2 regions of the Idiomarina sp. Sol25 genome follow, and region 1 is predicted to be linked to the other one. Evidence: predicted binding sites of a transcription regulator. Region 1 holds the regulator's gene; the other holds the start of a gene.
The links. The regulator sigma-54, encoded in region 1, starts transcription at its own class of promoters, with help from an activator protein. The targets are predictions, from matches to a motif close to GTTGGCACGNNNNTNGNNT.
Positions count from the first base shown of each region.

Region 2: Q5L94_RS10890 (DUF4168 domain-containing protein) is a predicted target of sigma-54. The motif match lies at 5,385-5,403, and genes of this name have one in related genera.

Region 1 covers NZ_JAUPEW010000004.1:35,574-47,742, forward strand. The annotation lists gene Q5L94_RS07460 (YhdP family protein) at 1-2,697, shown strand, start outside; gene Q5L94_RS07465 (carbon-nitrogen hydrolase family protein) at 2,669-3,466, shown strand; gene tldD (metalloprotease TldD) at 3,463-4,884, shown strand; gene yjgA (ribosome biogenesis factor YjgA) at 4,900-5,415, opposite strand; gene pmbA (metalloprotease PmbA) at 5,470-6,816, shown strand; gene mgtE (magnesium transporter) at 6,829-8,190, opposite strand; gene Q5L94_RS07490 (HPr family phosphocarrier protein) at 8,193-8,468, opposite strand; gene rapZ (RNase adapter RapZ) at 8,461-9,312, opposite strand; gene ptsN (PTS IIA-like nitrogen regulatory protein PtsN) at 9,303-9,773, opposite strand; gene hpf (ribosome hibernation promoting factor) at 9,777-10,064, opposite strand; gene Q5L94_RS07510 (RNA polymerase factor sigma-54) at 10,092-11,552, opposite strand; gene lptB (LPS export ABC transporter ATP-binding protein) at 11,574-12,169, opposite strand, start outside.
Region 2 covers NZ_JAUPEW010000007.1:105,993-118,161, forward strand. The annotation lists gene Q5L94_RS10865 (phosphate ABC transporter substrate-binding protein) at 1-382, opposite strand, end outside; gene Q5L94_RS10870 (hypothetical protein) at 389-1,534, opposite strand; gene Q5L94_RS10875 (cation diffusion facilitator family transporter) at 1,726-2,598, shown strand; gene Q5L94_RS10880 (glutathione S-transferase family protein) at 2,611-3,183, shown strand; gene Q5L94_RS10885 (acetolactate synthase large subunit) at 3,180-4,838, opposite strand; gene Q5L94_RS10890 (DUF4168 domain-containing protein) at 4,958-5,338, opposite strand; gene Q5L94_RS10895 (HAMP domain-containing sensor histidine kinase) at 5,506-6,993, shown strand; gene Q5L94_RS10900 (sigma-54 dependent transcriptional regulator) at 6,990-8,330, shown strand; gene Q5L94_RS10905 (type 1 glutamine amidotransferase domain-containing protein) at 8,393-9,079, shown strand; gene Q5L94_RS10910 (TonB-dependent receptor family protein) at 9,087-11,120, opposite strand; gene Q5L94_RS10915 (PQQ-dependent sugar dehydrogenase) at 11,123-12,169, opposite strand, start outside.

The DNA.
Region 1 (12,169 bases):
GGGAATGCGCGCTGGCCGGGCTTTAATGGTCTGGATGTCAATATCAGTAGCTTGTCGAATCATGGTGCATGGCAAGTAGAAGGCGACAATGTTCTCTTTACCGGTAATAGTCTTTCCAGCAAGCAAGCGTGGGATATTGATACGCTTAATTTATCGGGGTCCTGGTTGCTACAAGCGGACAACTGGCGGGTGAATTTAGAACAGCTACAACTCCAGCGAGACGACTTTAATCTTACCGGTAGTGGCGGTTTGTCCGGCGACAGCGAAACAACACCACAAATTGATTTATTTCTTTCTACCGCCCAGGGCTTTTCTGTCGATACGGCCCGTAAGCTACTGCCATCAATTATGGGGCAGGGAGTAAAAGACTACCTTTCCACAGCCTTAGTTTCCGGTCAGACTCGTGGTATGGAGTTACTGTGGCGCGGACCTGTCACGCAGTTTCCGGGTGAGGATAACCGAGGTGTCTTCAATGCGCGGGTAGAGTTCGATAATTTAACCTACCGGTTTCAGCCAGACTGGCCGCCGTTAGCCGATGCTCCGGTAAAGCTCGATTTTTATAACAGAAGCTTGTTCATGTCGACAGATTCAGGGCATATAGAAGATGTGCAGGTAACCTGGGTTGATGCGCAGATTAAGGATTTAACCGATGTTTCTCAGGGGTTGCAGATTCAGGGTGGTGTTAGTGCAAAGGGTGAGTCGTTGTTACCAGTGTTTGAGCAGTCGCCGCTGGACAGCGTAACCGAAACGCTCATGCAAATTAACCCGAGCGGAAAGGTTTCTGGTTCTTTGCAGTTGGATATACCGCTAAACGACTCGCGAGATGTTGATGTTGTTGTCGAGGCGCCGTTAGCCGGGGTGTCTCTCAATATCGAGGCGATACAACAAGATTTTACGGTTTCTGAAGGCCATCTGAAAATTGACAACAGCAAGATACGTACCGAAGGGCTGCGTCTGAACTGGTACGGTATGCCGATACCAACCGACGTATCGGGACGGCTTAACGGCGAGGATTATTCACTGAATGTGAATACAACTCTGGACTGGCAGAGCGAGCCTTTATTTAAGCAATTGCCTTATTCGCAGTGGAAACCGTTTTTTTACGGTGCGGTAAATGGCGAAGCTAATCTAGAGTTAACGTTCAACGACGACGATGTCGGCGTCGTGCTGGAGTCGCAGTTTGACTTGACTGGTCTTGAGACCTCGCTGCCAGCGCCGTTGCAAAAAGATTTTGGTGATAACTGGCAATTGGCTGTTCAGCTTAATGGTACTGGAGATGAGCTGCGTTTACAGGCAAATATCGATCAGCGTCTTAACTGGGATAGCCGCTGGCAGCCAGGCAGCGGAGGCTGGCAACAGGCACGGCTGAATATTGGAGAGGTCAACTCTGCGAACGAACTGGCCAATGGGTTCGCGATAAACGCACAGCTCCCACACGCCGATATAGGCCAATGGTACTCAGTACTTTACGCACTGTCCGGGGACTCAAACGTTGATGCTGAAGGTGGTCGTGGCGAAGGGTGGCTGCCCGATTCAATTCGTATCGAAACGCCTCAGCTACAGTGGGGACGACAGAAGTTTGATCAGGCGGACATTCAGGTATGGCCGGAAGACTCCGTCTGGCAGGCGCGGGTAGATGCTGAGAACGCCGTGCTAAGCGCGACCATTCCGGAAAGCTTTGTACAGCAGGGAATAACGGTCAGAGCCGATTACCTGGCGTTAAGCAGCGACGTCGAGCTTCCGGAAAATACCGGGAAGACCGACTGGAGCTGGCTTGAAAAAGTTCCGAAGCTTAACTTTTTCTGCCGCAGTTGTCGCATTGACGAGCATGAATTAGGCGAAGTTGAGTTAGTGCTTGCTCCGCTTGAAGATGGCTTCAGTATAGAAAAAATGGCTCTTAAAAAAGGCGGTGATGAGCTGGCTTTAACGGGTTACTGGCGCTACACAGACGAACAAGCGTTAAGTGCGCTTTCCGGACGTTTGGAGGCTGGAGACCTTGGTGATTTATTACGTGACTATGGTCTGGAAACGGCGGTCAGAGACAGTGCTGCGGCTATCGACTTTAATTTAAACTGGCGTGATCATTTGTATCAACCAGACTGGAATTCGTTAAATGGCGAAGTCGCCTGGGATTTAGAAAAAGGCTACCTCGCTGAAGTGAGTGACGGCGGCGCGCGCATTTTTTCACTGCTGAGCCTGGACAGTATCCTCCGAAAGCTGACTTTAGATTTTCGTGATATTTTTTCACAGGGAATGTTTTTTACTGACTTAACCGGTAGTGTCCAGATTGACGAAGGTGTTGCTCATACTAACGACGCAAGATTACTAGGGTCAGCTGGCGATATGGATATTCGCGGCTGGACCGATATGAAAACTGGCGAGCTGAATTATAATTTGACTTATGCGCCGAAGGTTACCTCCAGCCTGCCAATTATTCTTGCCTGGATGGTGAACCCTCCCAGCGGGCTGGCTGCGCTGTTCATCGACAAAGTACTGCACGATGCAAAAGTGATTTCGCGTCTGCGTTATCAGGTCACCGGTACTATTGAGGAACCGGTGGTTGAAGAAATAGAACGTGACAGCCGCCCGGTTGATTTGCCAGAATTGGAAGAGAACTCAACCGATTCAGAGGCAGACGATGACACAAGTTCAACTGACGGCGCTGCAAATGAGCAGTCGTCCGGACCCGCAAGATAATTTAGCCATTGTTGCTAAACTGCTGGAACAACTCCCTGCCACACGCCCGCAACTGGTGGTGCTGCCTGAAGCCTTTAGCTGCTTCGGTGCCGGTGACCGCGCTCAGTTAGCGATGGCTGAAACCTACAAGGATGGTGAGGTGCAGAAACAGCTGGCCGCCTTAGCGAAAAAGCATGAGGTTTATCTGGTGGGCGGTACGCTGCCAATAGACGCCGGTGAACGATTCTCTGCGGCCTCCATTCTTTTCGGCCCCGATGGCGGCATTCTCAATCGTTATGACAAAATTCATTTGTTTGATGTTGATGTGGCGGATAATACCAAAGAGTACCGTGAGTCTAAGTGGACGCAGCCGGGCAGTAACGTGGTAACGACAGCAACGGACTTTGGTGTGGTTGGCATGGCAGTATGTTATGATCTGCGCTTTCCAGAGTTATTCAGCGCATTGCGTCAGGCTGGCTCTCAAATCATTGCTTTACCCTCTGCATTTACTCAGGTTACCGGAAAAGCTCACTGGCATGCATTGGTTCGCGCCCGTGCCATTGAGCAACAGGTTTTTATCGTGGCACCGGGTCAGGTGGGGGAGCATGCAAATGGTCGTGAAACGTTCGGCCATTCAATTATTGTCAGCCCCTGGGGTGAAATACTGGCAGAACAGGAACTGGATGAAGGTGTTGTTTCTGTCAGCGTTGATGTAGCGGATATTGAACCCATACGAAAACAAATGCCGGTGGCGCAACAAAATCAATTTGAGGTAGTACAAAAGACATGACACTAACTGACTACGAATTGTCACAAGACGACATAAGCAAGGCCTTATCCACGCTGTACAGCGGTGATATTGATTTTGCCGATATCTATTTACAACACAGTGTCAACGAGTCGTGGGTGCTGGAAGATGGCATCATTAAAGACGGCGCGTTTCATATTGAAACGGGTATGGGTGTGCGCGCTGTTCAGGGCGAGAAAACCGGCTTTGCTTATGCCGATGAAATTACGTTGAATGCGTTGCAGCGCACCAGTGAAGCGGCCCGCGGTATAGCGCGTCAGGGCCAAAGTAAAAAGGTTGAAGCCCTGAAGTCGGTGCAGGCTAAGTCGCGCTATGAAGCGCTGAATCCGCTGGATACTTTATCTGAAGACGAAAAAATTGAGTTGCTGCAAAAAGTCGATGCGCATGCGCGGGCACAGGACTCACGTGTAAGCCAGGTGGTGGTGAGTCTGAGTGGCAGTTACGACGAAGTTTTAGTGGCTGCGACAGACGGCACTTTGGCCACCGATAAGCGCCCCTTAATTCGTCTGAACTGTTCTGTTATTACCGAGCAAAACGGTCGCCGCGAACGCGGCAGTGCCGGTGGTGGGGCGCGTGTAGGATATGAATTTTTCCTTGATGAAGCGTCCGGCAATGCCCGCTGGCAGCGTTTTGCGGAAGAAGCCGTACGTCAGGGCTTAGTGAATTTAGAAGCGAAACCTGCACCAGCAGGTAATATGCCTGTGGTACTGGGCTCTGGCTGGCCGGGGGTGCTGCTGCACGAGGCGGTCGGACACGGTCTGGAAGGCGACTTTAACCGTAAAGGCTCGTCTGCTTATTCCGGTAAAATTGGCGAACAAGTGGCTTCACCGCTTTGTACTATTGTTGATGACGGCACCCTGAGTGATCGTCGTGGTTCGATGAGTATCGATGACGAAGGCACACCCAGTGGTTACAACGTATTAATAGAAAACGGCATATTGCGTGGCTACATGCAGGACAAAATGAATGCGCGTTTAATGGGTCAGGCAACGACCGGAAATGGCCGCCGTGAAAGCTTCGCTCACTTACCTATGCCGCGAATGACCAATACCTATATGTTAGCCGGAGAAAGCAGCCCGGAAGAGATTATTGGTAGTGTGAAAAAGGGCATCTACGCGCCGCAGTTTGCCGGTGGTCAGGTCGATATCACTTCCGGACAGTTTGTGTTTTCGGCATCTGAAGCCTATTTAATTGAAGACGGTAAAATTACCACACCGATAAAAGGTGCAACGCTTATTGGGAACGGACCAGAAGCTATGGCTCAGGTGTCTATGGTGGGTAACGACCTGTCGCTGGACGAAGGTGTCGGTGTTTGTGGTAAAGACGGGCAGAGTTTACCCGTAGGTGTTGGGCAACCGACGCTGAAACTGGATTCAATGACAGTTGGCGGTACCGAATAAGTGAGTTGCCCAGTATTAACCGAGCAGTTCACGTAAATAAACAAACAGCTGGCGGGCAGCAACCGGTGGTTTTTGTTCGGCCCGCTGTTTTTCGGCAAGACGAATAAGCTGACGCAATTTTTGACGGTCAGCATCTGGGTGCTCTTCAATGAATTCTTGTAGAGCATCGTCGCCTTCATGCAGCAGTTTATCGCGAGTTGTTTCAATCTCGTGAAAAATGGATGTTTGCTGCTGATGCGCATTTTTTAAATTATTTAAGGCTTGCTCAATAGGCGCTATATCACGTAAGCGCATGAGCTTGCCAATAAATTGAAGCTGGCGTCGGTAGCCTTCGTGCTTGTTACGAATTTTACGGGCAAGTAAAACGGCATCGCGCAGCTCATCGTCCAGTGGCATTTTTGCTAACTGGCTGTCGGTCAAATTGACAAGTTGAGTCCCTAGCTCCTGGCGTTCTGCCATGTCGCGTTTTTTTTGGGACTTGCTGACGAAGTCGTCAGATTGTTCAGGGTTTTCGGCTGGGCGTTTCGGCATAAGTTCGATTCATTAGCGCTACAAAGCCGTCAGTTTAGCAGTGAGGAGAGTTTTTTGATAGTACAACTGAGTGACTTACAGGTTCAAATGAAGCAGGTGGAGAGTGCTGTTAAAGAAGCACTGCGACTGGCTGAAGCAAAAGGCGTCAGTTCTGCTGAATGCTCAATCAGTCACAGTTCCGGTATTTCGGTGGGAACCCGCCTGGGCGAAGTCGAAACCGTAGAGTTTAATCAGGACGGGGCGCTGGGTATCAGTGTTTACCGTGGCAACCAAAAAGGCTCGGCATCAACTACAGACTTGTCGGAACAGGCTATTAACGCAGCAGTCGACAAGGCCTGTGATATCGCCCGTTTTACCTCTCCGGACCCATACAATGGGTTGGCTCCGGCAGAATTAATGGCGACCAATGTACCCGATCTAGACTTGTGTCATCCGGGTGACCAGAGCGCAGAGTATGCCATAAAGCAGGCATTGGCTTGCGAGAAACATGCGCTGAATCTGGATGAACGCATTGTTAACTCTGACGGCGCGCATTACGGCAGCCATACGGGGTTTCGCGTTTATGGTAATAGCCACGGTTTTATTGGCGGTTACTTACAGTCCCGGCATAACCTCAGTTGCGTTTTGATAGCCAAAGAGGGCGACAAAATGCAGCGTGATATGAGCTATTCAGTTGCTCGAAAAATGCACGAATTGAAATCTGCCGAGAGCGTTGCTGAAGAAGCCGCCGCAGAAACCCTGTCGCGGTTAGGAGCGCGCAAAGTCCCAACCGCTAAAGTGCCGGTTATTTTTCGGGCTGACGTGGCAGGGAGTTTGTTTGGTCATATGGTCAGTGCGATAAGCGGTGGCAATTTGTATCGTAAGTCCAGCTTTCTGCTCGATCATTTAGGCAAGCCGGTGCTGCCAGAATGGCTGAGCATTCAGGAGAAACCGCATATTGTCGGTGGCCTGGCGAGCTCACCGTTCGATGCTGAAGGTTTGGCTACGAAAGATCGCGATATTATTAGCGACGGGGTGCTGCAGACTTACCTGTTAACCAGCTATGCTGCACGTAAACTGGATATGCAGCCTACCGGCCACGCAGGTGGTATCCACAACTGGCGGGTGACACAGCAGGACAACTCGTTAGCGCAGTTATGCAAACAAATGGGAACAGGCTTGCTGGTAACCGAATTGATGGGGCAGGGCGTGAACATGGTTAATGGTGACTATTCGCGCGGAGCGGCCGGCTTCTGGGTGGAGAACGGTGAAATTCAGTACCCGGTAGAAGAAGTGACCATTGCCGGTAACTTGAAAGACATGCTGGCGAACATTGTTGCCATAGGTAATGACACCGATGAACGCCACGCACTGCATACCGGCTCGGTGTTATTAGAGCAAATGAGTATTGCCGGCAATTAAAAAGACAGGGAATTAAGACAGTAACAAAGTTGCTGAGCCAAGGAAGGCGAAAATACCCACGACGTCAGTAACGGTCGTCAGAATAACTCCGCCTGCCAGTGCTGGATCGATGTTAAACCGTTTCAAAATAAGGGGCACGGTAGCGCCGGCAAGGGCAGCTGCGACCAGGTTCATCATCATCGCAAAGGCAATAATGCCGCCGACTAACCAGCTCTGCATCCACAGCGCAACGACTGCAGCGATTAACACTGACCAGATAGCCCCGTTCAGAAAGCCAATGGCCAACTCTTTACCAATAAGCCATCGCGAATTACTTGAGCCGATGTGGCCCAGCGCCATACCTCGTATGACCAGTGTCAGGGTCTGACTACCGGCTATGCCGCCCATACTGGGTACAATGGTATTTAAAATAGCCAGTACAGCCATTTGTGCCAGTATGTCTTCAAATAATGAACTGACCATAGCGGCAAGTAAGGCAGTAACCAGGTTTACCGCCAACCATACGGTACGGCGGCGAGTACTTTTTAATACCGGAGCGAAGGTATCTTCGTCATCTTCCAGACCGGCCATACTCAACATGGAATGTTGGGCGTCTTCGCGGATAATATCGACCACGTCATCGATGGTTATACGACCAACCAACTGCTGTTCATTGTCGACGACCGGCGCAGATACCCAGTCATGACGTTCGAACAATTTCGCAACCTCGGTTTCATCCATAGTCACTGGGATGGTGGTTATATCCGCCGACATAATTTCGTCAATGCGATGGCTAGGGTCAATAGTTAACAACTGGGTTAAGGTAATTTCGCCAATGAGCTTTTCATGACGATCCACAACGTAGAGTTTATCGGTGGCTTCGGGGAGTTCACCTTTAAGACGCAAATAACGCAGCACGACATCGATAGTGACGTCCGAGCGCAAGGTAATGGTATCGGTATTCATGATACCACCGGCGCTGTCTTCGGCGTATGAAAGCGCGGTTTCCGCACGTTCCCGGTCGCTTTCGTCCATGGACTTCAGAACTTGCTGATAGACTGGCTCTGGTAAGCCACGCAAGACGTAGGCAAGGTCATCGGTGTCCATGCCTTCGGTGGCAGCAGCAAGGTTCTCCGGTGCCATTTGACGGATAATGTCTTTCTGAACCTCTTCGTTCAGTTCCTCAAGAATTTCGCCGTGTTCATCTACGTCAACCAGTTTCCAGACAATGGAACGACTTTTGGGCGGCGAGGATTCCAACAGCAATGCCACATCGCATGCCGGCATATTATGCAGCATACGGCGGGCAGCAACGAACATACCATCAGACAGCGCGGAGTTAACCTCCTGAATGCGCTGCATGGCATATTCTTTGTCGGAAAGCTCAGCAATCATGCTTATTCGTCTTCCTCGAAGCGATCTTCAAACAAAGCGCTAACGGCATCCAGTGCCGCTTGTGCGTCTTTCCCTTCGGCACAGACTTCAACAGTTTTTCCCTGTTGACTGGCCAGTAGCATCAGGCACATAACGCTGGCAGCGTTAACGCATTGCTCACCTTGAGTAACCGTAATGTCCGACTCGAATTCCTGCGTTAATTGCGCTAATTTTGTTGCCGCGCGTGCGTGCAAGCCTAGTTTATTGCGAATAATTAACTTTCTGCAAATTTTATCCATGGATTTTTAGTTCCCGGTGTCTGACCTGAACCTTGACAGTTTTTTGTTCAAAGCGCTCGGCTAGCTGCTGAGAAATATAAACTGAGCGGTGTTGACCGCCGGTACAGCCGGTAGCTATGGTCAGGTAGCTGCGGTTGCTGCGCTGAAAGTGCGGCAGCCAGGTATCTAGAAAGTTTTCCAGCTGATAAATAAACTTAGTCACCAAGGGCTCTTGGCGAAAGAAAATCTGCACGTCGGTATCCAGGCCGGTAAGCAGCTTAAGCTCAGGTTGCCAGTGCGGATTGGGTAAAATACGCGCATCAAAGACAAAGTCAGCGTCTTTGGGCAAACCGTACTTAAAACCAAAAGACTGAAACACTATAATCAGCTTTTTATCCGCTCGTCCCAGCACCCGCTCAGTGACCTGTTCACTTAATTGGTGCAGAGATAAATCGCTGCTGTCGAGGCGCCAGGTTGCTCTCTCCATAATGGGTTCAAGCATTTTATGTTCGGCCTGAAGCGCTTCAAGCAGAGGCAGTTCTTTTTGCGATAACGGATGCAGGCGACGAGTCTCGCCAAAACGCTTTAGTAAGGTATTGTCGTCAGAGTCAATAAACAGAATTTCCGGTTCAACGCCTTTGGGCAAAAAGCTCAGAGAATCCAGTGATTCTTCAGAATGCTCTGGTAAATTGCGGACATCAATGCTGATGGCTATTTTTTGATATTGCTCGATGACTGCATGCACCAGCGTTGGCAACAGGCTTATGGGTAAATTATCAACGCAATAAAAGCCTAAGTCTTCCAGTACGCGCAGAGCAATTGTCTTACCTGATCCGGAACGACCACTAACAATGATCAGTTGCATGGCGACTGTTCACCTTCGCCCACAAATAATTGATATAACGCTTTGTCAGAATCTGCATGGCGCAGTGCGCGGGTGCAGTCTTTGTCATTCATTCTTCTGGCCACAGTGGCCAATGTTTGTAAATGGTTCTCGTGCTCTGACTCCGGCACCAGAAGCGCGAAGATAATATCGACAGGCTGGTTGTCAATAGAATCGAACTCGATAGGTTCGTCTAGGGTCAATAATACCGCCACCGGATGATTTGCATTAGGTAAACGGCCATGAGGAATTGCGATACCTAAGCCAATTCCCGTACTGCCTAAACGTTCACGGTTTAAGAGGCTCTCAAAAATGTCATGACGGGTAATGCCAGACAGCTTAGGGGCTACGATTTGACTAATGGTTTCAAGTAGTCTTTTTTTACTTGCGCCCTCGACTGCACACTTGGTGCAGTCGGCGCTTAACAATTCACTCAGTTGCATGGATTAATGTTGTTTCATTTTCTCTTTGTGTTTAATCACCTGACGGTCCAGTTTATTAATTAAACCGTCGATGGCCGCGTACATATCTTCGTGCTTTGAATCGGCGAAAAGCTCACCGCCATTCACGTGCAGCGTAGCTTCCGCTTTTTGAATCGTTTTTTCAACGTTTAGGATGACGTGAACATTCGTTATATGGTCAAAATGTCTTTCCAGCTTGGCAAATTTTGTGTCCACGTAGTCACGCAGAGCTTCGGTAATATCGATGTGATGACCGGTCAAATTAATTTGCATAACGTCTTCCTTCTGCAGTTAACAAAGTTATAAAAGACTTTTGCGTTGGCTCGATGATGGAATGTTCAACGATTCCCGATACTTCGCAATTGTCCTTCTTGCTACTTGGATACCCTGTTCGGCTATCAGTTCAGCAATCTTACTGTCGCTTAATGGTTTACTGCGATTTTCAGCAGCGACCATCTTCTTAATTAAAGCACGTATTGCCGTGCTTGAACACTCACCACCGCCCTCTGTACTGACATGGCTTGAGAAAAAATATTTCAACTCAAATACACCACTTGGGCAGTGTAAGTATTTTTGTGTCGTTACGCGTGAAATCGTACTTTCATGCATATCGACAGTTTCAGCAACATCGTTCAGTACCATAGGCTTCATAGCCTCTTCACCATGCTCAAAAAAGCCTTGCTGGCGCTGTACTATGCAATTAGCCACCTTCAGCAGCGTATCATTCCTGCTCTCCAGGCTTTTTATGAACCAGCGAGCTTCTTGCGTATGGTTCTTTATGTACTGGCTGTCGGCTACTGACTTTGCCGCTTTACTTAAGGCGGCGTATTCTTCGTTCACTTTTAATTTAGGTACGCTGTCGGGGTTTAATTCGACCATCCAGCGACCATTTTTTTTAGTAACGGCCACGTCAGGAATAACATATTCAACAGGTTGCTGTGCAACTTGCTCGCCCGGATGCGGATGCAATTGTTGAATTAATCGCATAGTCTGGCGTAAATCGTCTTCCGATAACTTCAGTTTACGCTGAATAGTGCGAAAATCGCGACTGCCGAGTAAGTCCATATGTTCAGTCACTAAGCATAAAGCAACCTGCTTGTATTCAGTGTCGTCGCTCAGTTGCCGCAATTGAATGGCAAGGCACTCACTGACACTGCGAGCGCCGACACCAATTGGATCAAAATGCTGAATACGCTTTAGCACCATGCAAACTTCTTCTGCTTCTACTTCGGGCAGACGCACGGCTTCAATAATTTCATCAACATCGACCATTAGGTAGCCGTTGTCGTCTATGGCCTCGATAATGGCTTCCGCTATGGCGGTGTCTTCTTCTGAGAAATGAGAAAGTTGCATCTGCCAGAGTAGGTGATCCTGCAGAGATTCGCTGGTAGAGCCCTGGTAGACTTCAAAATCGCCGTCAAAGGATTTCCCCGAAGAGGCTGCGCCGTTGGCAGGGGTATGACTGGAGTAGGTGTCGTCCCAACTGCTGTCGACCGGCAGTTCGTCAGGCATCTCCTGAGTTTTTATAACGTCGGATGTTTCCCGCTGACTGTCGTCCCTTTCCTCAATGTTGCGGGTTTCAGACTGGTCGGCGTCGTTACTAGTTTCACCTTCAACCTCCAGCAATGGATTACTGTCTAACGCATCCTGAATTTCTGACTGAAGATCGAGCGAGGAAAGCTGCAGCAGGCGGATAGCCTGTTGGAGTTGTGGCGTCATGGTCAGCTGCTGACCAATTTTTAGCTGCAGACTTTGCTTCATAATGACTGTCCCGGTATCACGTTATAGGGTGAACTGCTCACCGAGGTAAACGTCTCTAACCTGTTGATTCGATAATATACTTTCTGCATCGCCGCTGGCAATAAGCTCGCCATGACTGACAATATAAGCGTGTTCACAAACAGACAATGTTTCGCGAACATTGTGGTCAGTAATCAGTACACCAATACCACGTTGTTTCAAATGTTCAACAATCTTTTTAATATCAATAACCGAAATGGGATCCACCCCGGCAAAAGGCTCATCCAGCAAAATAAACGTAGGTTCCGCTGCCAGGGCACGGGCAATTTCGACCCGACGGCGTTCACCACCTGACAGGCTCATGCCCTGACTGTTTGCTATGTGCCCAATATGAAACTCTTCGAGCAAAGCATCAAGTTGCTCTTCACGTTCGTTGGTTGATAGTTCTTTACGAGTTTCCAGAATAGCCATCAGATTATCGCGCACGGTTAACTTCCGAAAAATGGAAGCCTCCTGCGGCAAATAGCCAATACCTCTGCGTGCCCGCTCATGCATTGGCAGCAAGGTAAGGTCATTGTCGTCCAGTAAAATTTGGCCTTTATCGCTATTAACCAAACCGACAATCATATAGAAGGTTG
Region 2 (12,169 bases), on a different contig from region 1:
TATTCAATTTATCTGTCACTTTACTTTTATCAGAGATGTAGCCAATACCTTGAGGGTTGTTTAAAACATACTCAAGAACCGCGTCGTCCCCATTTAATTCATTGAGTGGTGTAGCACGACCGGTAAATTTTAATTTAGCCCAGTGACGCTTCAGTTGCTCACCGCTTTGTCCTAAAAGCTTTTCTTCAAAGGCTTTACGAACAGCAGAATCTTCCGGCAGGTTCACACCATTTAATACACGAGACTGGCCAAGGTAAATACGTGGCACAGAGGCTTCGTCAATTTTAGTTTGTGACACAACCACGCCGTTTTGGGCGAAAGCTGGAACGCTGAGTATTGATGCCGTTACCAAGATGAGAAATACGACTAATTTTTTCATCATAATTCCTTAAAATACAAATTGAACAGCAGCGGAAACCAACACGTCAGACTCATCTGTGCGCTTGTCATCGGAGTGCGTAACGTCAAATTTTAAAGCTGCGCCCGACGCTATGCTGAAGCGCGCACCAATAGATTTATAATCAACTTCGCTCAGCTGTGTCGTGGCAGCCATAAGGATGCCCTGCTGAAGTTGAGGGTTTTCAATATTAAAACGTTCCTGGTCTATAACTTTATCGTTTGTACGGCCAAAGGTTGCATGCAATGTCCAGTCACTAAATCGTTTGCCGGCAGTGATATAGCTTGAGCGTTGTTTAGGGATGTAGCTATTTTTAACTTCCAGTTCGGTATACTCCGCTCCTACGAACCAGTCGAAATTATCGTACATAACACCAAAACCAGTGAAAGTACCGTCATCTTCAGCGACATCAAGTTCGGAAACCATCTGATTTGCGCCAATTGCTTCCAATGTTGCTAAAAGGCCGTCGATATCATCGGAAATACCGCGAAGTTCAATATTTGCGTCATTGGATTGATAGTAGGCTAAACGTATTGTGAGATTGCTATAGCTTGCGCTTGTGTTGAAGCCAATCAGATTGTTGATTTCTGCATCGGTTTCAGTTCCCGCAGCTTCAATTTCGTCATTAACGTTACCTGCAATCACTTGTGTGTTGAAAATAAAGTTTCCAACAAAAGCGTTGTGCTGCAAATTAACACCTGTGTAGTTATCAAAAGGCACGCGATATACACTTTCTGGAGTACGAAGCCAGTGGTAGCTGTAACCAATATCCAGAGAATCTGAATACATGTATAGCGGTAGTCGTAATTTACCCATGTTAATACTGGTTGAATCGGAAAGTTGATACTGTAAGTAGGCCCATTCGACGCCAAGATCGAAGTCTTCCGAACCGCGGGACATAAGCTGGGTAGTAACAGTTAATTTGTCAGAGATATCCGCTTTTGCCTGAAGCGCGAAAAGAGTATCAGGATTAAAATCCAGATCATTGTCGTAGCCGAATAGCTGATCATCGCTGCCGGTGGTCATACCCGCTGCAATGTTACCAAAGCCACTCCACTCAATCTTATCCTGTGCTTGAGACGGGAGACCAGTAAGTAGTGCAGCTGCACCTATACAAGCCACTAAAGAATACTTCATTTAAAACTCCTGAGATTGTTCGCATCCTCTTAATTTAGAGGAATGTAAATTTGGCGAAATTTTGCGCGTTTAAATTTCCAAGAGCAATAGTTCAATCGTTCTATTAAAAAGTGTTAAATTATGTACAACACTTCAATTTTTCGTTTGTTGTTGTCATTTGATACAAAAACGAATCAACAATTAAGGTAGCTATGCACCACCATCATCACGAAAGCTCATCTGAGCGAATCGGTTGGGCGTTTTTTCTTAATTTATGCTTTACCGTTATTGAATTTATTGGTGGAATTTTAACCAATAGTACAGCCATTTTAGCTGATGCGGTACACGATCTTGGCGACAGTATTTCCATTGGCATGGCCTGGTTGCTGGATAAATTCAGTCGTAAAGATGCGACACAGACATTTACCTATGGCTATCAGCGTTTATCTCTGGTTGGCGCCTTTATTAACGCGGTTGTACTGACCGCAGGCTCTATCTGGGTTTTATTTGAAGCCATTCCCCGTTTATGGGATCCGGTAATGCCAATGGCGGAAGGAATGGCTTTATTGGCTATATTCGGCGTGATTGTAAATGGTTATGCGGCGTTTAAGTTGTCCCATGGTAAATCGTTAAACGAACGCGTACTTAACTGGCATTTACTCGAGGATGTACTGGGCTGGGTTGCGGTTTTAATCGTGTCGATTATTTTAATGTTTGTCGACTGGCCTATTCTTGATCCTTTGCTGTCTGTTGGCTTCACTTTGTTCATTTTGATTAACGTTGTCCGTCACCTGGGTTCTACCGTGAAGCTCTTTGTGCAGGCCTCTCCAGACCCTGAAGTGTACCGGAAAATACGTGAGCAACTGACCTCGCTGGAGCTGGTTAATGATGCTCATCATTTGCATTTTTGGTCATTGGATGGCGAGCGTCATGTATTAACGGCGCATATTGTGGTATCAAAAGAACTGGAATGTGCAGAGCGCGCACTTTTAAAGCAGCAAATATCGGAGCAGCTGGCAGCGTTTGAATTAGCTCATACCACTATAGAACTGGAATACCCTGACGAAGCTTGTCGAGACCATTAACAGGAGAAGATCATGGAGTTGTTCGGAAGTTATACCTCGCCGTTCGTAAGACATTGCCGTATTGCTTTGCTTGAGACCAAGACAAAGTTCTCATTTACCGAAACGGATTTTGAAACCAGTGCCAAATTAAGCCCGGCGAAGAAGGTTCCTTTTCTTCACCACAAAAACTTACGTTTGCACGACTCTACCAGCATTCTTAAATACGTCCGGGAGAAGGTGGATGAGCGCTTCTTTGCCGATGTAAAAGATTTTGATCAATACTGTCTGGTTAATACGGCGATGGATTCAGCAGTCAATATCTTTTTACTAGAGAGAGAAGGCGTGACAGCGGACAGTGTTAAGTATGTTAAGCGCCAGCAGCAGCGTATTGATGACATACTGCAGCTAATGGAAGATAAAGACCATGCGGTGGCTTATGAAGGTCCGCACCCTTTTAGTGACGGCGAACTGAGGCTGGGTTGTTTCTTAAGCTGGGGGCTTTTCCGTGAGCGATTTAATCTGGATAAGTATCCGCGACTTCAGGCCTTTGTCGATAAGTTAAACGACTACCCTTACTTCGCGGATACTGATCCGGGTCGTTCTTAAATATCCTTAATGGCACGGCTGCGTTCGGGTATCTCCTCGTTCAGCAGCCGGTCATTTTGCGAATAATCCACGGGCACATCAATAAGGTGTACGCCGGGCTTGTTAAGGCAGTCTTTTAACAGCGGTATCAGGTTTTCGGTTTTATCCAAACGGTACCCGTTAGCGCCGTAAGACTCGGCATATTTCACAAAATCCGGATTGCCGAAATCTAAGCCGTAATCGCTCAGTTTCATATGCTGCTGCTTCCACTTGATCATGCCATAGCCACTATCGTTTAAGATAACGACAACAATATCCAGCCCCATGCGTACCGCGGTTTCAAGCTCCTGAGAGTTCATCATAAAACCGCCGTCACCGCATATTGCCATGACTTTCTTTTCCGGATTAACCAGTTTGGCTGCCATTGCAGAGGGCAATCCCGCTCCCATGGAAGCAAGAGCGTTATCTAGCAGTACAGTGTTTGGTTGTCTTGCGGGATAGTTACGGGCAAACCAAATTTTGTAGATGCCGTTATCCAGTGCAATGACGCCGTCATCTGGCATCGCTTCACGCACATCTTCAACAAGACGTTGAGGTAAGACTGGAAAGCTACCGTCGTGAGCGCCTTCATCAGTATGGTCGCGCATGTGATCGCGAACCTTCAGAATAAAATCGAAATCCCAGTGACTTTGCGGTTCAATCCCCTCTTTTAACTGCCAGATACTGTTGCCAATATCACCGATCATGCTGGCATGAGGAAAGTAAACTGAGTCAACCTGAGCACCCTGAAAATTAATGTGTACAACTTTACGGTTATCGTTGTCGCCGGTTTTCATCATAAAGGGCGGCTTTTCAACTACGTCGTGACCGACATTAAGAATCAGGTCAGATTTTTCGATGGCGCGGTGTGGGTAATCGCCATCGGAAACCGCCGCGTTACCAAGCCAGCGTGGGTGATCTTCGTTTATAACACCCTTACCCATTTGTGTGGTAATAAAGGGAATACCGGTTTTATCGACAAACTCACGCAGCATTTTGGCTGTAATTTTCCGGTTGGCGGCAGCACCTATAAGCAGTACCGGATGTTTGGCTTCACGCAGTAACTCCAATATGCGACGAACCGATTTGTGCTCGGTTATGGGACGGCGCGAGTGGCTTGGTTCAATCGGCAGAGTGTTCACATCTTCGCGACTAATATCGTCGGATAGCTCCAGATGAGAAGCGCCGGGGCGCTCGTCCTCTGCCCTGCGGAATGCTTCACGTATGTGCGCCGGAATACTGCTAGCACTGACAATAGCCTGCGTGTATTTGGTAATGGGCGTCATCATGTCTACTACATCAATGATCTGGAACTGACCCTGATGACGCTCTTTTATGGGCTTCTGACCGGTAATAACCACCATAGGCATAGCGCCGAGTTGCGCGTAGGCGACGGGAGTAACCAAGTTGGTTGCTCCCGGACCTAAGGTGGAAAGACACACTCCGGGTTTGCCGGTCAGGCGGCCATAAGTGGCGGCCATAAAACCTGCACCCTGCTCGTGGCGGGTTAAAATGAGCTCAATACTGGATTTTGAGAGGGACTCAAGTAAGTCCAGGTTCTCTTCGCCGGGAATGCCGAAAATGTACTTCACACCCTCGTTTTCAAGTGCTTTTACGAATAAATCGGATGCTTTCACTTCGCTTTCTCCTTGCGTTAAATACTATTTTTCTAGTTAGGCCTACGTAAAGCATAGGAGAGATGATCAAAAAAGGCAGCCAAAAGGCTGCCTTCTTAAGCGACAATCGAATAAATCGATTAAGAGTTGTCATCACCAGTCAGCTCTTCTAAGCGGCCACGAAGTTCTTCGTCGTTTTGTGCTTGCTGAATAATCATGTTGTACTCTTGCGGAGTCAGGCCTGCGTCTTCAACGGCTCCAATCATTTCTTCCTGCGCAGACTGTTGAATCTCGCGAGCTTCTTCCTGGTTTTCAGCTTCCTGGAACTGGTCACGATATTTTTCAGTAACGCCCTGAACGTCTTCCATAGCAGTTACAAACTTAACCAGCATGCCTTCAGTAATTTCCTGAGTTTGCTGCTGTTGCCGTGCCATTGGATCTTGAGCTTGCTGCTGTTGAGCCATTGCTGCAGTGCTACCCAGTGCGAATACAGTTGCTAATGCGATAATTGTCTTTTGCATGATAATCTCCTAAATGAATTTATCAGTTTTAATTACGCTCTAACTAAAGCGAAGACTGTGCCAACTTTTCAAGTGTTTGATTTTTAATGTATTTTTGTGCTGAGAGTTTGCGAACAGAAAAACCGCTGAAAAATGTGTATCCTTAGTACACAGTCAAAGGAGGCATTGTGACAAAAAGATACAGTTGGCCACTATCCAGCCTGCAACGAAGGCTCTTAATGTATGTCGTTGTGCCTATGCTATTGATTTCCGGCGTGGCAATAAGTGTTGGCTTACAGGTCGCCTCTGACGAGGCTAATGAGCGACTAAAAAGTGACCTGGAGTTGCTGGGCCGAGCCATTAGCTTACCTATTAGTGACGCGTTGTTGAATAACGATCTGGCAACAGTGCAGGCTAATCTGGACTCGGTGTTCAATATCGGTCGGGTTTACGGCGCATCGGTTTATAACGTGTATGGTCAGCAGGTAGCAGAAGCGGGCATTACTGAAACCGATTTAAGCAACAGTCAGCTGGCGCTGCAAACGGTCCAGACAGGAATAAAGCAGGACGACTACCGACGGGTTGAGGGGCGCGATGTCTTCTCCCAGTTCCTGCCTATTGTTGACCGTGGTGGTCGCATTATTGGTTTATTACAGATAAACCGTCGTGCCAGTGACTTTGATGAATCTTTTGAAACGCTGAGTCAATACGCCTGGCTCAGTTGGGCGGCATTCGGCTTAATTACTATTGCCGTGTTGGTGTTTGGTCATTATCGCGGTGTTGGTCGGCACGTGGTTGCACTTAAAGACGCGATGCTGCGGGTAGCTGAAGGGAATCGCAGTACACGGGTTACACCGGCTGGCCCGTCAGAATTGCAGGAGGTTGCGCAGGGCTTCAACCGTATGCTTGATAGTATCACTGAGGCTGAGCAAGAACTGGAGCAGCGTCGGGAGCACGAGGCCTCTCTGCAACAGGCATTACGAGAGCAGGAAAAAATGGCGGCTATTGGTAGCGTCGCCAGTGGTGTTGCGCATGAATTAGGCGCTCCGCTTACCGTTATTGACGGACGCGCCAGCCGATTATTACGCAACCATAAAGATGAAGACAGTCAGCGCCAGTTAAAAGCGGTAAGAGGCCAGGTGCAGCGGTTAACCGGGCTGGTCAATCAATTGCTGGCGTTTTCCCGCACGCCGGTGCAGCAGCGCGAAGCCATTTCTTTACGTGACCTGATAGCAACAGCCATGACCAGCATAGAGTTTGAGCAGGATAAAGGGTCGGCCAAAGTGGTCATTAAGGAGCTTGTCGACGTTATTTTGAAAGTGGATATCAAGCGACTGGAACTGGCGTTGGTGAATGTTCTTCGCAATGGTTTGCAGGCCGCTGAATCGGAAGTTTTAGTGGCAGCTGAGTTTGCAGATGAAGGCGTTATTATCACCATTGATGACGACGGTGAAGGGTTGCCCGAGTCGATGAAAAATAAGGCCTTGCAGCCTTTTGAAACCAATAAACCTCAGGGTAAAGGCACCGGACTTGGTTTAACCATCGTTAAACACGTATTGAATGATCATAATGGGGAATTGTCGTTAACAAATAACCCTAATGGTGGCTGTCGGGTCACCTTAAGTTTACCTGCGCAATGCCTTCGGCAAGCAGTTATCAAAGGAGGTAGTGAATGACCGCAGCAAAAGCCATGATAGGCGTCATTGAGGATGATCCGGCTCTGCAGGAGCTATTGGTTGAAGAGCTGGAGGCCGAAGGCTATAAAGTTACGGCCTGGGGAAGTGTTGAAGACTTTAAAAAATCGATAACGCCATTGGATTTGGTTATCAGCGACATTCGCTTACCGGGACTGTCGGGCCTGTCTTTACTGGAAAGTTTAAAAAATGAAGATAACTCGCCTGCGCTATTATTGATTACCGCTTTTGGTACGGTTGATCAGGCGGTTGATGCCCTAAAACAAGGAGCCGATGACTTTCTAACCAAGCCGCTGGATGTTGAGCATTTATTGCTTAGCGTAAAACGGATCTTAGAGCATCGGTCACTGCAGCGGGAGCTTAAACGGTATCGTCAGCAACAAAAAGGCCCCGGAGGCTTAGTCGGTCAAAGCCCGTCAATGCGAAAACTGTATGACCAGATAGAGCGCATTGCTCCGGCAGACGGCAGCGTGTTAATTACCGGTGAAAGCGGTACCGGTAAAGAGTTGGTGGCTAAGGCACTGCATCAGTTAAGTGACCGTGCTGAGCAGAGTTTTCAGGCAGTGAACTGTGCAGGCATTCCGGCCGATTTAATGGAAAGTGAATTCTTTGGTCATGCAGCCGGCGCGTTTACCGGTGCTCAGAAAAAACGCCAGGGTCTGCTTAAGCAGGCCGACGGGGGCACTTTGTTATTGGACGAAATTGGCGAAATGCCAATGGCGTTGCAGGCCAAACTGCTACGTGTTTTGCAGGAGGGTACGATTCGCGCCGTGGGCAGCGACGAAGAAGAAACAGTGAATGTCCGGATCCTGGCTGCAACCCATCAGGACTTAGAAAAACAGGTAGAGGACGGGCGTTTTCGACAGGATTTATTTTATCGTCTGGAAACCTTTAGCTTACGAGTGCCACCGTTGCGCGAGCGTGGTGAGGACATAGAGCGCTTAGCTAATTACTTTCTACAGCAGTTGCAAAAAAACAGTGATAAAACGGTTCGCAGTATTTCTCCGGCTGCACTGGAGCAACTTTATCGCTACCGTTTTCCGGGCAACGTACGTGAACTACAAAATGCTATTGAACGTGCCTTTACCTTTTCCAGAGACGATAAAATAGCCGTCGAAGATTTACCGCAAAGGATCCTGGATAGTGAGCATGAATCCGAAGTGGATTATGGCACCGAGTGGCCGACTCTGGATGAGTATCAAAATCAGTACATTCGTAAGGTACTGTCTCATGCCGAGGGGAACAAATCTAAAGCCGCAGAAATTCTCGGAGTCACAAGGCGTACCTTATACCGCTGGCTGGAACAGCATGGCGAGTGATCAAACGCGCGTTTTATCACGTAGTCTATACTAAGTTTTGAATCATCTAACGGGAGTACTAAGTGAAAGTATTAATGGTATTAACCTCACACGATAAACTCGGTGACACAGACCATAAAACGGGTTTCTGGGTAGAAGAGTTTGCGGCACCGTACTATGTTCTTACTGATTCAGGTGTGGAAGTGACTCTGGCATCGCCTAAGGGTGGCAAGCCACCGATTGATCCAAACAGCACAACGCCGGATGCACAGACCGAAGCAACTGAGCGCTTTGACAAAGACAAAACGGCGCAGCAAAAACTAGAAACAACCTGCAAACTGGACGAAGTTGACCCGGAAGGTTTCGATGCAATTTTCTATCCGGGTGGTCACGGACCTTTATGGGATTTAACCAACGACGAGCACTCCATTAAGCTCATTGAGCACTTTTGGAGCCGAGACAAGCCTGTTTCTGCTGTTTGCCACGCGCCCGCGGTGTTACTAAATGCTAAAACACCATGTGGTGATCCTATCGTCCAGGGTCGTACAGTTACTGGCTTTAGTAACAGTGAAGAAGCTGCGGTTGAGCTTACCGACGTGGTCCCGTTCTTGCTGGAAGACGAGTTAACCGCCAAAGGCGGCCATTATCGTAAGGTGGACGATTGGCAGGCATATGCAGTACAGGACGGTATGTTGATTACCGGTCAGAACCCTGCTTCATCGGAGCAGACCGCACAGCGCCTGCTCGATGTGTTAAGGAAAGGTCTGTAAAGACAGCTTAAAAGCGTCGGCGCCAGCTAATGCCGACGCTGGCCTGTCGGCCTACTGCAGGCTCAAAGGAACGTCCACTGCCCTGATTAACCACAACCGCTCCTACGTAGTCTTTGTCGGTAATGTTATCAACCCGTGCCCATACATCCAGCTCGCTCTTAGCCCATTGCCAATCGCGGCTTACGGCGATATCCCAGGTCGTGTAAGACGGCGCAAAGGTATCGTTTGCATCATTCACCGGTGTCTCGTTGCGGTACTGTCCGGCTAACTGAACTAGCCACTGCTCTGTGGGTTGCCAGTTAAGACGTAAATACCCCTGACTCTTTGCTACGCCGGGCAACTGACTTCCCTGCAACGGACCGTTATCAAAGGTTGCATCGATGTAACTGTATGAAAGCAGTAAATCTAACTGTTGCGTTAATGCGCCGTTAATACTGAGTTCAGCACCTTCACGTGAGGTTTCCGACGCGTTGCGGTAGGTTGTGCGACCGTCGTTTGACTGATCTACGAGAATTTCGTCTTCGCTTTCAATACCAAAGAAAGCGAAATGCAGACGCCAGTCGTTATCGAGTTGGTGTTTAACACCCCATTCCCACTGATCATTGGTCGATGGACCCAGTTCGCGGTTCAGACCCGAGCCCTGATTCCGGTATGCCAGCTCGGTCAGTGTCGGCGTTTCAAACCCCTGCCCGATGCTCAGATAAGTCGCTGAGGTAGGCAGAAACTGCCAGGTAACTGAAACTGCTGCCGTGGTCTCGCTAAAGTCGCGGCTGCCGCTGTCATCGGAGTTATCTAGCTCGGTAAAGTAGTCTTCTACCTCATAATTAATATCGCTGTAACGAACGCCGCCTGTTGCTGAAAGCTCTTCTGACAACTGCCACTGAAAACGCAGATACGCCGAGGCATTTTCAATCCAGTTAAACTCATTGCGGCGCAAGTCACCTTTTTCACCATTGTCATTCACATAACCAAAGCGGTGATCTTGCTGGCGTTCTAATTGCGCTCCCACGGTTGCCGACCAGTTAACTCCGCGTTGACGCCAGCGCGCATGCGCACCTTCAAACTGACGCGAAACGTCAATTACTGCTCCCGAGCTTGTTGTGTCGTCACCGGCGAACGGCAGAAACTGCTCTATGTCGCGGTCACCCTGCCACAGCGAAAGTAACCCTTCACCATTGCCACGTTCGTGAAACCAGCTAAAAGACCCCTGCCGGTGGTGAATATCTTTACGCGTGTTGAAATCAACCGCCCGCTGTACCGTCTGGGTTGGGTCTTCACGCCAGTCTTCTGGGGTTAGTGCGCTGGGATCCTGCAATAATGGCGCATCGTTATTGTCGTAACGAATAACAAAACGGTTCTGGTCATCCCACTGATGATACCAGCGCACCGCCTGTTGCTGGCGCTCGGCAGAGTTGTGCTTGCGCGGGCCGTCGGTCTGAAAATCTGAGGCTAAAATTTGCAACTGGTTGGTGCTGGTTGCCCACTGGGCATTAACATTGTACCGCTGAGTGTCATTCTCGCTGAACTTTCCACCCCATTCCAGCGCGGTTTCTGTTGGTTTGCGGCTGAACCATTCAACCACACCGCCACCTGAGTTCCCGTAAAGCGTTGCTAATGGGCCGCGTAATACTTCCAGCGAGTCAATGCTGTCGAGAAAAATGCTCGAAGTTTGTGCCTGGCCGTCGGGCATAGATAATGGAATGCCGTCGACGTTTAACTGCAAACCCCGCACCCCAAAGGCCGCACGCGAGCCAAAGCCCCGAACCACAAGCCGTGTATCTTGTGCGTAGTTATAACGGTTGTCGGCCTGAATACCAGCCACCCCGGCTAAGGCATCGCCTGCATCAATTTTCATAGAAGGTAAGGTATTTTCCACGCTCACGCGGTCGATACTGGCCGCTGTGGTTAGCCAGGGGGTTTCGCTTTGTGTCGCTGTCACAACAACGGTCTCATCGACGTCTGCGGAATGAACAACGAAAGAGGCCGCCAATAAAGGCAGCCCCGTGTAAGTGAGTTTTTTTAATACAGCTGAATACAACATAATTAATCCGCCGGTTTTATTTGAATAATGGCGCCATCAGACTGGTCAGTTAATAAATAGAGGTAACCGTCAGGGCCCTGGTTAATGTCGCGAATGCGAGCTTCAACAGCGTCTTCAAATAAACGCTCTTCATGCATCATGCGACCTTCATACAAGTCCAGGCGAGCAACCAGTGAACTTTTCAAAGCTGCGACAAAGAAATCGCCTTTCCACTCGGGAAACGCATCGCCGGTGTAGAATGTGGCGCCGGCCGTGGCAATAGAGGGCACCCAGTAATAGAAGGGTTGCTCCATACCTTCTTTAACCGCATCTTCGCTGATAATGCCACCGCCGTAATCAACACCATAAGTAATTTCCGGCCAACCGTAGTTTTTTCCGGCTTCAGGAATGTTTACCTCGTCACCGCCCTGAGGACCGTGTTCAACAGTCCACAGTTTGCCCGTTTCAGGATGAATATCGGCACCCTGCACATTACGGTGACCGTACGACCAGATTTCATCCAGAGCGTTGTCATCGTTCACAAAAGGGTTGTCTTCCGGGATGCTGCCATCAGGCCAGATGCGTACTACTTTACCGTGATGGTTATCCAGTGTTTGTGCATCGTCCATGCGTGAATAGCGATCACCTAAAGTAATGTATAAGTGCCCTTCAGGGGAAAAGACTAACCGAGAACCAAAGTGAGCATTACTCTCATATTTTGGTGCCTGGCGGAAGATGACATCTTTATTAGTAAGCTTTTTATCATTAAGCTTGGCACGCATCACCGCAGTACTGTTACCTTTACCGTCGTCCTGGGCTGCTTCAGAATAGCTAATGTAAACCCAGTTGTTTTCTTCAAAGTTGGGGTCAACGGTTATATCCAGCATGCCGCCCTGACTCTTAGCAACGACTTTCGGGGCGCCACTGATTTTTTCACGGTAACTGCCGTCGGCAGATACCCAATAGATGTCGCCGGAGCGCTCGGTAACTAAGATGCTTTTGTCAGGAAGAAAGGTCATACCCCAGGGGTTAGTAAAGCCGTCAGCCAATGTACTAACGCTCACTTTATG